One region of the Pyramidobacter sp. YE332 genome, then DNA from elsewhere that is predicted to be linked to it. Evidence: riboswitches for the same ligand, from Rfam matches in the RefSeq annotation. Region 1 holds a riboswitch; each other region holds the start of a gene.

Region 1 (4,275 bases):
TGCAGGTGCTGAACAAGCGTCTTGCCGCCCAGGAGGGAGCCGCGAAGTAGAAGCCTCCTCCCCCGAAAAGGAGAAAAAACCGATGAGCATCGAAAACAACACGTACCAGCCCGACTGGCAGCCGCAAAACGCCGGCAGCGAATTCGCCTGTTTCGTGACGAAGGGCGTGGACGACACCGGCGGTCCCACGGCCGCCAACGTCCAGCCCGTGAGGCGCAATCTCTCCGTCGACGAATACGCGCGGGGCATCCTGAACGGCGACCGCGCGATCCTGTCGCGGGCCATCACGCTGATCGAAAGCAACGCTCCGAAACACTTCGCCACGGCGCAGGAACTGATCCAAAAGCTGCTGCCCCACACGGGCAGATCCATGCGCGTCGGCATCACCGGCGTGCCCGGCGCCGGCAAAAGCACCTTCATCGAAGCGCTCGGCTCGTGGCTGTGCGATCACGGGCACCGCGTCGCCGTGCTCGCCGTCGACCCCAGCAGCACCGTCACCAAGGGCAGCGTCCTCGGCGACAAGACGCGCATGGAAAAGCTGTCGCGCCACTCCAACGCTTTCGTGCGTCCCTCCCCTTCGGGCGGCACGCTCGGCGGCGTCACGCGCAAGAGCCGCGAGACGCTGCTGCTCGTCGAGGCCGCGGGCTACGACGTGGTCCTCGTCGAGACCGTCGGCGTCGGCCAGAGCGAAACGACCGTGCGCAACATGGTGGATTACTTCCTCATGGTGGCGCTCACCGGCGCGGGCGACGACCTGCAGGGCATCAAGAAGGGCATCATGGAGATCGCCGACTCGATCCTCGTCAACAAGGCCGACGGCGACAACAAAGTCAAAGCGCTGTCGGCGCGCGCCGACTTCGACATGATGCTCCACTACCTGCGTCCCGCCACGGAAGGCTGGGTCAGCCGAGCCTACACCTGTTCGTCGCTGACGGGCGAGGGAATCCCCGAGATGTGGGGCGTGGTCGAGGAGTTCTTCAGGACCGTGCGCGGCAACGGCGTCTTCGAAAAACGGCGCAAAGAACAAGTGCTCAAATGGGTCAACGACATGGCGCAAGAACATCTGGAAAACCTCATCGGCGCCAACCAGGCCATCGCCGCCGCCAAGGCGCGCATCGAGGAGGAGGTCACCGCGGGCAAATTGCCGCCCACGCAAGCCGCCCAAGAGATCATCGACGTGATGGAGCGCGAGCTGTTCCAGGGCGGACGGTAATCCTCGCTCCGCCGTTCATCAGACACCGTTCTTTCCCGAACAAAAAAATGGAAGCGGGGAAAACGTTCTTTTTTCCCGCTTCCATTTTTTCTGCTATAATCTGTCTCAGAAACCCAATCGAATAATCAGCACGGTTCGAGGCGTTGCGCCTCGATCAAAAAGGAATCGGGTGAGAATCCCGAGCGGTCCCGCCGCTGTAAAAGCCCCCGCTTCTCCACGCGCCACTGTGAGCTTCGCGCTCATGGGAAGGCGGAGAAGGCTCCATGGGCTTGAGCCAGAAGACTTGCCGCGCTGAGCACAAAAAAGTTTTCGCGAGCGACGGAACGTGTGTGCTGCTTCAGACCTTTCTTTCTGATCGAGGCCCCGGCAGCGGACGTTCTTTCGGCATGAGATGCCGGAAGAATTTTTTTTCGCATGGGACGGCGCCGCGCCGAAAGGAAGGAAAAAACGTGTACAACCGCATCAGCAATCGCGAGGCAGAGAGCAAGACCATGTCGGCGGCGCAGGCCGCCGAGCTGATCAAGGACGGCATGACCGTCGGCACGAGCGGCTTCACCATGGCCGGGTATCCCAAGGCCGTTCCCATGGCGCTGGCCCGCCGGGCCGAACGCGGCGAGAAGATCCGCATCAAGCTGATCACCGGCGCTTCCGTCGGCGACGAGCTCGACGGGCGGCTGGCGCGCGCCGGCGTGCTCGAACGGCGCTATCCCTACCAGACCAACCAGAGCGTGCGCGAGCTGGCCAACGACGACCGCCTCGCCTACGTGGACATGCACCTCAGCCAGGTGCCCTTCTGGATCAAAAACGGCTACTTCGGCACAATCGACGTGGCCATCATCGAAGCGATCGGCATCGACGACGAGGGCAACATCATCCCCAGCACGTCGGTAGGCTGTTCCAACGTGCTGGCGGAATACGCCGAGAAGGTGATCGTCGAGGTCAACACGGCCCAGCCCGTCAAGCTGGAAGGCATGCACGACGTGTACAGCCCGCGCCGCATGAAGGAGACCGAACCGATCCCGATCGTGCGCCCCAACAACCGCGTCGGCATGCCCTACATCCGCTGCCGCCCCGACAAGATCGCCGCCGTGGTCGTCACCGACATCCCCGACTCGACGCGCCATCTGGCGCAGACCGATGCGAGATCGCAGATCATGGCCGATTACCTGGTCGCTTTCCTCGAGAACGAAGTGGCCTGCGGCCGGCTGCCGCGCAAGCTGCCGCCGATCCAGTCCGGCGTCGGCAACATGGCCAACGCCGTGCTGGGCGGGCTACAGAAGTCCAAATTCCGCAACCTTTCCATCTATTCGGAAGTACTGCAGGACTCCGTGCTCGACCTGATCGAGACGGAACGCGTCTCGTTCGCCTCGGGGACGGCGCTGACCATCTCGCCCGAGCGCATCGACGCCTTTTACAAAAGTCTGGAAATGTACAAGTACAAGATCATCCTGCGCCCCGTGGAGATCAGCAACTCGCCGGAAGTGATCCGCCGCCTCGGCGTCATCGCCGTGAACACGGCGCTGGAAGTCGACCTCGAGGGCAACGTCAACTCCACGCACATCGGCGGCTGCCAGATCGTCAACGGCCTCGGCGGCTCGGGAGACTTCGCGCGCAACGCCGCGCTCTCGGTGTTCACCACGCCGTCGACGGCGAAGAACGGAACGATCTCCTGCATCGTCCCGCATGTGGCGCACGTGGACCACACGGAACACGACCCTCACGTGATCATCACCGAACAGGGCTGCGCCGATCTGCGCGGGCTCACGGCCTACGAGCGCGCCCGCGCGCTGATCGAAAACTGCGCGCATCCCAAATTCCGCCCGGCGCTGCAAGCGTTCGTCGAGCGCAGCTTCGCGCGCCCCGGCTTCCGTCACGGCTTCGCGCCGGAAGATCCGCAGCGCTGGACGCAGGATTATCGCCCCGAAGAAAACGAATCAGAGAAAGGGAATGACTGAAATCATGTTTTTGAAATCGCTTCTCGAGATCACCATGCTGATCTGCTTCGGCGCCGCCTGGCCCATCTCCATCTACAAGTCGTGGACCTCGCGCAGCAGCAGGGGCAAAAGTCTGCTTTTTCTCGTCGTCATCATCGTCGGCTATCTGGCCGGAATCGGCAAATGCCTGCTGGACGGCGCCACGCACTGGAGCGTGGTCGCGCTTTACGTCGTGAACGTGACGATGGTTTCGATCGACACGTTGCTCTACTTTCGCAACGAAGCGCTTGAGAAAAAGACGGCGGAGATCCGTTAGCCGCCTGTTTCGCACGTTGCGTCCCGCCGTTCATGTCCATATCTAGGGTCTTAATGTTAAAATCTACAATATATATAGCGTTTTTGTCTTTACGAGATCGTTTTTATGGTGTATGATGGCAGCGAAAAATCCCGGGCAAGCCTGTCCGCTTCGTCCCGTTTTTCGCGCGCCCGCTGCGGGCGCCGCATTTCGCTCTTGGAAAGAGAGGCCTTTCAAGTGATCGAGACCATCAAGAAGAGGGACGGCCGTCTGGCGCCCTTCAACGAAGACCGCATCACCCGCGCTATTTTTCTCGCCGCCTCCGCCGTGGCGGAGAAAGAGGGAACCGCCGCCGATTTCCGCATCGCCGAGGGGCTGACGTCGCAGGTCGTGCGCCGCCTCAACGAAAAGTACGCCTCCGGCTCGCCCAGCGTCGAGGACGTGCAGGACATGGTGGTCAAGGTGCTGATCGAAAACGGGCACGCCCGCACCAGCGAGGCCTACATCACCTACCGCAACGAACGCACGCGCGTGCGCGACTCCCACACCCGCCTGATGAAGGCCATCGAGGAGATCACCTTCGCCGACGCCAAGACCGCCGACGTGAAGCGCGAAAACGCCAACATCAACGGCAACACGGCCATGGGCACGATGCTGGAATACGGCAGCGCCGTCTCGCGCGAGTTCTGCAAGACGCACGTGATCCATCCCGCCCACGCCAGGGCGCACGACGAGGGCGACATCCACATCCACGACATGGACTTCCTCAACATGGGCACGCTGACCTGCTGCCAGATCGACATCCGCAAGCTGTTCAAGGGCGGCTTCTCGAC
Region 2 (4,275 bases), 250 kb from region 1:
TCTCGAGCGCGGCGTCTTCGACACGTCGTGGGGACAGAAAATCTTCGAACACGAGCAGAACAGCACCTACAACCTCTACGACACCATCAACCTCGCCAACTCCTACGGTTCGCTGGAAGCGCTCGTCGCCTCCGGCAAGGTCAAAGACGGCTTCGTCAAGGCCTGCGTCGAATGCGGCACAGCTCTGGTCATGGCCGGCACCATCCGCGACCGCCTGGCCCTGCCCGGCGCCTGCAACAACGTCTACGCCGCTCAGAACGCCATGCGCGTCCACGCCCGCAAGACCTCGACCATGATCATGATGTCAGCGATCCTTTACACCATCGCCACCGGCAACATGACCCCCTCGTACAACGAGTTCGACGGCGTCGTCCGTCCCGTCTACATGTATACCGTCGACGTGCAGGAATTCGCCGTCAACAAGCTGTCCGACCGCGGCACCGTCACGGCCGTCAGCATGGTCACCAACACGCAGGATTTCGTGCGCAACCTCGACCGCGCGCTGAACAGGCCTCAGGATTGATCCGCGGCGATAAAAACTGCCCCGCCTTTCTCGCTTGCCGAGAAAGGCGGGGCAGTTTTTATCGCCGCGGCGAATGATGAAAGAAATGGCTTTTGTATTCGGTATGGCTCCGTCTAAAAACGGGCGAGACGCTCCGCTTTCGGGACGATGACGATCCAGGCGCCGTCGTGGCACTGGCGCAGCAGCTCGATCATGTCCCGGCGTTCGAGCGAGAGGCAGCCGGCGGTGGTCCAGTGGCGGCGGGATTTGACGTGGACGAAGATGGCCGACCCTCGTCCCGGCACGGTGGGGTCGGAGTTGTAGCCGACGGCCATGGCGTAATCGTACTGATAGTAGTCGGCCAGGTGTTCGCCGTGGATTTTTTTCGCGCTCTCCACCCAGGTGTTGTAGATTTTCGGCTGGTTTACGTCGTCGGCCCAGTAGGAGGAGGGCGTCACTGGGCGCCATTTCATGGCCGTGCCGGGGTTGGGCTTGTTGCCGAAGGCGTGCAGGATCGGGAAGGCGCCGACGGGCGTCTTTTTGTCGCCCTCGCGCTTGTTTTCCGTCAGCCCCAGCTTGCCGTAGCCGCACGGCGCTTCCAGCGTCTTTTGCCAGGCGCCGGCATCGCTTTTCTTCCACAGGGTCAGGGTGCGGTCGACGACGAGGATGATCTCGCCGGTTTTCTGCGCCGTCCGCGTGGCCGCGAGCAGCTCGCGCAGATCGGCGCCCATGGCGGGCGCAGCCAACGCCGCGGCGGCGAAAAGCGCCGGGAAAATTTTTGCAAGAATACGTTTCATAACGAGCGACCTCCCCTTCGGAATGATCCCATTTGGTGAGCCAAGCATAGCACAAAAACGCCGCGCTGTCTGCGCGGGTCCCGCTTCAGTCCCGTCCTGCCTCAGGATTTGACAGGGGGCCTGGAGGCGCTTAAAATATGTGAAAATGGAACGTCGCCGGGCGTCGGAAGCAGGTGAAAATCCTGCGCGGCCCCGCCACTGTAACCCCTGACGAAGCGGTATCACGCTCACTGAAGGCTTTCGGCCTTTGGGAAGGGCGCCGCGGAGGACGATGGGGAGTCAGGATACGCGCCGGGCGACGCGAAGGAAGGCTTTTGCGCGGGCGAAATCTTTTCAGGGCAGCAGATATCACTGTCTCTAAAGGCACGGCCGCGGACCGTGTCTTTTTTTATGCCCGCGTTTTCTATAGAGGCGAGCCGGCGGGGGCCGGGTCACGTTTTTTTGCGCAGGAGGTTCACAGCATGAAAAAGATTCTTCGCAGCTTTTTTGCGGCAGCCGGTTTACTGGCCATAACCGCGGCGTCCTTCGCGGCGGAGACCGTTTATCCCGTAACCGTCGAGAACGGCGACCGCAAGATCGTCTTCGAAAAAGCGCCCGAGCGCGTCGTCACCAACGGCGACAGCAACATCATTGAACTGATGTTCGCCCTCGGCCTCGAAAGCCGCATGGCGGGCTACGCGGGATTCCCCGAGTACGGCGGTCAAGTCTCGCCGGAATACCGGGAGAAGCTCAAGGCGATCCCCGTTGCCGCGCCCGGCTACATCACGCTGGAAGCGCTGCTTGGCACCGATCCCGACTTTTTCCTGTCGGGTTACAACTACGGACTTGACATCCCCGGCAGCACGGCCGGCGGTGCCATCACGCCCGAAGAGCTGGAAAAGCACGGCGTCAAGAGCTACGCCATCACCGAGTCGCTGATCCACGTGATGAAAAAGCCCATCGTCAGCCTCGAGGACACCTACGCCGACCTGACCAAGCTGGGCGTGATCTTCGACGCGCAGGACAAGGCGCGGCAGGTGATCGACGGCATGAAAGCGCGCGCCGCGGCGGTGGAAGCCAAGCTGTCGCAGCTCGACTTGGCCAAGCCCTTGAACGTGTTCATCCATCCCACCTGGAGCGCCCCCGATCAGCCTCCCCGTTCCAACGGCGCTCAGGCCATGCCCAGCGCTCTGGTGACGATGGCGAAGGCGCGCAACATCTTTGCCGACGTCGACGGCAGCTGGATCAAGGTGACGTGGGAAGAGGTCGTCGCGCGCAATCCCGACGTGATCCTGCTGCTGGAAGCCGGTACGACGAACGGCGAGGAACGTAAAAAGCTGCTGCTCGAGAATCCCGCGCTGCAGGGCGTGAACGCCGTGAAGGATGGGCGCGTTTACATCATTCGCATCGAAGACGCCTATCCCGGCCCCCGCGCCATCCGCGGCCTGGAACTGATTTCCAAAGCCTTTTATCCCGAACTGTTCAAGTAGCTGAAAGAAGCTTTTCAGGAGGCCTGCCGTTGCGTCCGTAAGGCGTGCGCGCAGAAGGACGGACGGCGCTCCGTCGTGCGTTGAAAAAATGCAGGCCCTGTTCTCGTGGAACGATCCGCGGAGCAGGGCTTTTTTCGCAGCCTTTCGGGGCCGCGTCGCTTTGTCATCTTATTTGAATCGGAGGTCCTATGATGAGGAAATCGCTTCACGTCATTTTTGCGGCGCTGCTGAGCGCCGTTTTTTTCGCCGCAGCCGCAGGCGCGGCAGAAACGGTTTATCCCGTAACCGTCGAGAACGGCGACCGCAAGATCGTCTTTGAAAAAGCGCCCGAGCGCGTCGTCACCAACGGCGACAGCAATATCATCGAGCTGATGTTCGCGCTTGGTCTTGAAGACCGGCTCGTAGGTTATGCGGGATTCCCCGGCTCGAAACACCAGGTTTCCCCCGAATACCGCGAGAAGCTGGCGAAGATCCCCGTGGCCCAGGAAGGTTACATTGCGCTGGAAACTTTGCTCGGCGCCAATCCCGACTTTTTCCTGTCGGGCTACAACTACGGCCTCGATATCCCCGGCAGCACGGCCGGCAACGCCGTCACGCCCGAAGAGCTGGAAAAGCATGGCGTCAAGAGCTACGCCATCACGGAATCGCTGATCCGCGTGATGGACAAGCCGCCTGTGACGCTGGAAGATACCTATAACGACCTTCGCACCCTGGGCGTGATTTTCAACGTGCAGGATAAGGCCGAGGCGGTGATCGCCGGCATGAAAGCGAGAGTCGCGACCGTAGGGGAAAAACTTGACGGCGTGAGAGAAAGTCCGCGCGTGTTCATCTTCCGCAGCTTCGGAACGCCCAACGAAGACGTGCCTCGCTCCTGCGGCGGACAGGCCATGCCCAGCGCTCTGCTCCGCTTGGCGCATGCCGCCAACGTCTTCGACGACGTGGAAAGCAGCTGGATCAAGGTGACGTGGGAAGAAGTCGTCGCCCGCGATCCCGACGTGATCCTGATCCTCGAATACCGCGCCACGCCGGAAAACGAAAGCAAGGCCATGCTGCTCGACCATCCCGCGCTGCAGGGCGTCAAAGCCGTCCGCGACAAAAAACTGATCTACATGTCGGTGGACGAAGTCTATCCGGGTCCGCGAGCCGTTCGCGGACTGGAACTGATCGCTCGCGGGCTGTATCCCGCGATATTTTAAGTGAACCGGTTCTTTGTCAAACGAGATCTGGCGCCGCTGCTGATCCTCTTGACGATCCTGCTGTTTTTCAGCGTAACTCTGGGAGTATCGATGGGGACGGCGCCGCTGCCGTTCCGGCATGTGTGGGGCATCATCCTCCATCAGATGTTTCCGGACTGGCAATGGTTCGGGGCGGAATGGCCGCGCAACGAAGTCGGTATCGTCTGGATGATCCGTTTCCCGCGCGTGCTGCTCGGCGCTGTCGTCGGCGCGGGCCTTGCCACCGCGGGGGCGGTGATCCAGTCGCTGGTCCGCAATTCGCTGGCCGATCC
Region 3 (4,275 bases), 920 kb from region 1:
ATGGCACGGTCGTCCGCGGGCGAGCGCCGAGCCAGCAGACGCTGGTACGGCAGACGGCCGAAACCGATCACGTCGTAGACGCTGAAAGCCGCTTTCATGACCGCCTGCTGGGCGACGACGCCGAGCAGGCGGCCGAGCTCGCGGCGAGGACAGCGCCGGATCTCGCGCCCGCCGAGCGCGAGGCTGCCCCGATAGGGCAAAAAACCGCCCAGCGTTTTGAGCAGCGTGCTTTTGCCGCTGCCGTTGGGGCCGATCAGAGCCGTCACCAACCCCGGTTCGACCGAGCCGGAAACGCCTCTGAGGACTTCGCGGTCCCCGTAGCCGGCGCTGAGATCGCGCAAACAATACGAAAGAGACGGCGCGGTCATTTTCTTTTCACCAGAATCCAGCAGAAAAAAGGGCCGCCGATCAGCGCCGTGATCACGCCGACGGGCAGTTCCCCGAGACGCTGGGCCGCTCCGTCCGCCAGCGCCGTCAGCAGAGCGCCGGCGAGGAAGCTGAAGACCAGCAGCGGCCGGTGCGAGGGCCCGATGAGGAGCCGCAGGACATGCGGCGCCACCAGCCCCACGAAACCGATGATGCCGAAACTGCTCACGCTCATGGCCGTGCCCAGCGATGCGGCGCAGAGCAGACGCCGCCGCAGTTTTTTCTCGTCGACGCCGAGCATTTCCCCCTGCCCTTCGCCGAGCGAGACGGCGTCGAGCCGTCGCCCGTAAAGCCAGGCCGGGACCAGCGTGATCGCCGCGCCCAGCCAGACCAGACGCGCCGCCGCGGGCGAAGCGCCGGAAAAACTGCCCATCAGCCAGAGCACGATCGCTCCCAGCTTGTCGTCGGCGACGGCCTTGAGAAGCGTCACCCCCGCCGAGAGCACGGCGTTGGCGACGATGCCCGCCAGCACCAGATACGCGCCGCTGCCGCCGTTTTTGCGCGCGATCAGATTGACCAGCGCCAGCGAACCGAGCGCGCCGGCGAACGCCGTCGGCGTCACCGCCAAGCGGTCGAAGAAAAATCCCACCGCGCCGCCGAACGCCGCGCCCGCGGCGATGCCCAGCGTGTAAGGTTCGGCCAACGGATTGGCCAAAAGCCCCTGCAGGACGACACCCGAGACGGCGAGCAGCCCCCCGGCTCCCGCCGCCGCGAAGAACCGCGGCAGGCGGACGGCGCGGATCACCAGCGCCTCGGCGGTCTCGCTCTCGGCGGCGGGAAGAAACGGCGAGAGCAGTTCAAAGACGCGGGAGAGTGGAATATTCCACTCTCCCTGCGTGATTCGCCACAGCGCCGTCAGAAAGAGCAGAACGCCGAGCGCCGCTCCGAGGCGGAAGTATCGCGCACGAAGTTGCGAACGCCAGCGCTCGAGATTTCCGACAGGCGACGGAGGCATGTTTACTTCATCATTTCCTTCAGGTGTTCCACGAAGGCGGCGGTAACGTTCTTGTCCTCGCCAAGGCCCTTGATGTAAGTCTCGACGGCGAAGCCTTCCTTCTTGAGGATGCTGTACCAGGACTCCGGATCGTCTTTGTCGGCCATGTCGTTGTTGGCGTGGTCGCCGGCCACGATCATCAGCGGCGAGACGAGCGTCTTCTTGTAGCCGGCTTTCTTCAGCGCGGCGACGACGTCTTCGATCAGCGGCGTGTTCTCGACGGTGCCGATGAAGAAACGGCCGTCGGCGACTTTGTTTAGGGCGACCTGAAGCTGGCTGTACATGGCGTTGGCGATATGGTGCGGCGTGCCGTGTCCCATCAGCACGACGGCGGTGTCCTTGCCGGCGAGTTTTTCGAATCTCTTCACGAGGATCGCGGCCATCTCGTCGCAGCCTTCGACGCTGGACAGGAACGTCTTGCCGAGGCGCAGATCCTTGATGCCGTATTTGCCTTTCAGTTCGCCCCAAGCTTCGACAACGTTCTTGATCTCGTCGTATTCGGCGCCGGGGATGATGTGCGTCGGCATCACGCCGACCGTAGCGAACCCTTCGTCGTTCAGCTGCGCCAAAGCCATGACGGGCGTGGGGGAACGTTCTTCTTGCCTTCGCGGGCCAGCTTGCGGCGGATGATGTTGGAGGTAAAGGCCAAGCGCACCTCGGCGCCGGGGAACGCCTTTTTGGCGGCGACGACCAGATTGTCGATCGCTTTGCGGGCGCTGGGCATGGAGGTGCCGAAAGAGGTGATCAGGATGGCCTGTTTCTCTTCCTTTTTGGCTTCCTTGGCGCAGGCGATCCCGGAGAAAGCGACGGCCACGAGGGTGACGGCGAGAATCATGGACTTAAAGGACATATTCATCAGACGACCTTTCATGAAATTTTTTTCCGAAGCTCGGGCCTCGGGAGACAAAAAAAGACACGACCCTGCGTCGTGTCCTTCCGCCGCGGCTGTCACTGGTCAGCCGCACAGGAGTTCGCCCACGCAAACATTCCCCCTTTGCAAGCTCCCTTTAAAGAATATTCTGGCTTCTCTTCATCCTCGTCCGAGTCTTCCCAATAACGCGATCAGTGACGTGCTTCGGATTTGTCCGAGTTACAGCGGCGGGGCCGCGCCGGATTTCCACCGGCTTCCTCTTTAAACGGAGTTCCATGTTCGATTGCCGTCATTATAACACGGAGTCGCAGCCGCTTCAATGAAACATAACGAAGATGAAAACGTTTTTTGCGCGGCGGAAAATGACGAAGCCCCGGCTCCGTGCCGAAGAAACGCGCCGCCGAATTTTTGGGGGCGGACGCGGCGACAAAATTCTGCAATCGGCGCTTGCCAATTTGGCGGCGAAAAATTACCATATAACCGGTGATCGAAGAAAATATCGCGTTACATTTCTCATGGAGGTGCTTCTTAATTGGAAAATTCACTGCGCCTTGAAGTGGTTACATCGCTCCGCCCCGAGGCGGTCGTCGATCTTTACATGGATGCCGGCTGGTGGGAAGAGGGCTGGAGCGAAGACGTCATCCCCGCGATGGTGGCCAATTCCTTCCGGTTCGTGGCGCTGTTCGACGGCGGCGAGCTGGTCGGCATGGGACGCGCCCTTTCCGACGGCGTCAGCGACGCTTACATTCAGGACATCGTGGTGCGCACCGATTACCGCGGTCAGGGCTGGGGGAAGAAGATCGTTTCCCGGCTTGTGAAGGAACTCCGCGCCGTCGGGATCGACTGGATCGGTCTGGTCGGCGCTCCGGGCACCCAAGCCTTTTACGAGAAGCTCGGCTTCAGCGAAATGCCCCAGTTCGTGCCCATGAAGTATCAGTGCTGAGCCGGACTGAAGACATAAAAGCATCCGTTTGCCTTGAAAAGGAGAATCGTGTAGAATTCTTGAAATGCGTCCTTGCCAGGGCGCGCCAAGCTGAGAAATGAGCCGGCCGGCGCGGAGATTCTGCCGCCGCTTTATCTGAGGAGGAAACAAATGGAACGTCTTGAAGATCTCCTGCTGGAGAGTTTGAGAAAACGCGCCGCCGCGGATGTGTTTTGGTGGGACGGGGAGTGGCTGAAGGGGCAGGCGCTGCTGGACGCCGTCGCCGCGGAACGCGAAGCGCTGACGGCGGCCGGTTTCAAAGAAGGGCAGCGGCTCATGACGCTGCTGCCCAACTGCCCGGCGCTGCTGACGTTGACTCTTGCCGTCTGGACCCTGAAAGGCACGCTGGTCCCGCTGAACATGCGCGCCGGCACCGACAATCTGCTGCCCACCATCGACCTCGTGCAGCCGTTCGCGATCGCGGTCGCGCGCGGCGACGCCAAAGCCGCAGCGGGCGTGCTGCGCTACCCCGTCGTGGAGATCGAGCCGACGACAGGCACGCTTGACAAATTCCGCGGCGTGGAACGCAAAACGACGACGTCCGACTGGGCCGTGTTCTTCACGACCTCGGGCACGACCGGCCTGCCCAAGGCCGTGCCGCTGAGCCACGAAAATTTCGTCGACAACGTGCGCTCGATCTGCAAACATTTCCCGATTTATCCGAGCGACACGATCATCTGGGCGCTGCCGAACTTCCACTCCTTCGGCCTGACGCTCTCCATGCTGCTGCCCCAATACGCCGGCGCGAAAGTCGCCGCCGTGCCCGCATTCATGCCGCCGCTGAAAACGCTCGAGGCGATCCGCGACGCCGGCTGTACCGTGCTGTTCCTCGTGCCCGCCATGCTCGAGTTCCTGAAGCGTTCGGCCGCACACAATCCCATCGAGATCAACTCGGTCCGCGCCGTCATTACCGGCGGCGACCGGCTCAATACGATGCTCGACCAGGCCAGCATGGAGCTGTTCGGCCATCCCATTCTCGAAGGCTACGGCACGACCGAGTGC

The links. A riboswitch is a leader RNA that binds a small molecule or an ion and turns the genes downstream of it on or off. The one in region 1 is predicted to bind cobalamin.
Region 2: another riboswitch for cobalamin. It lies ahead of RAH42_RS00600 (ABC transporter substrate-binding protein); the one in region 1 lies ahead of RAH42_RS01770 (succinate CoA transferase).
Region 3: another riboswitch for cobalamin. It lies ahead of RAH42_RS10490 (sirohydrochlorin cobaltochelatase); the one in region 1 lies ahead of RAH42_RS01770 (succinate CoA transferase).

Annotation. Positions count from the first base shown of each region.
Region 1 covers NZ_CP133038.1:369,037-373,311, reverse strand. Annotated here, with positions in the region: gene scpA (methylmalonyl-CoA mutase) at 1-50, shown strand, start outside; gene meaB (methylmalonyl Co-A mutase-associated GTPase MeaB) at 83-1,213, shown strand; cobalamin riboswitch at 1,328-1,519, shown strand; gene RAH42_RS01770 (succinate CoA transferase) at 1,663-3,168, shown strand; gene RAH42_RS01765 (hypothetical protein) at 3,161-3,463, shown strand; gene RAH42_RS01760 (anaerobic ribonucleoside triphosphate reductase) at 3,680-4,275, shown strand, end outside.
Region 2 covers NZ_CP133038.1:118,080-122,354, reverse strand. Annotated here, with positions in the region: gene RAH42_RS00610 (hypothetical protein) at 1-523, shown strand, start outside; gene RAH42_RS00605 (L,D-transpeptidase family protein) at 637-1,299, opposite strand; cobalamin riboswitch at 1,404-1,610, shown strand; gene RAH42_RS00600 (ABC transporter substrate-binding protein) at 1,761-2,768, shown strand; gene RAH42_RS00595 (ABC transporter substrate-binding protein) at 2,960-3,964, shown strand; gene RAH42_RS00590 (iron ABC transporter permease) at 3,965-4,275, shown strand, end outside.
Region 3 covers NZ_CP133038.1:2,221,652-2,225,926, forward strand. Annotated here, with positions in the region: gene RAH42_RS10475 (ABC transporter ATP-binding protein) at 1-341, opposite strand, end outside; gene RAH42_RS10480 (iron ABC transporter permease) at 365-1,381, opposite strand; gene RAH42_RS10485 (sirohydrochlorin cobaltochelatase) at 1,384-1,995, opposite strand; gene RAH42_RS10490 (sirohydrochlorin cobaltochelatase) at 1,977-2,276, opposite strand; cobalamin riboswitch at 2,412-2,603, opposite strand; gene RAH42_RS10495 (GNAT family N-acetyltransferase) at 2,824-3,234, shown strand; gene RAH42_RS10500 (AMP-binding protein) at 3,385-4,275, shown strand, end outside.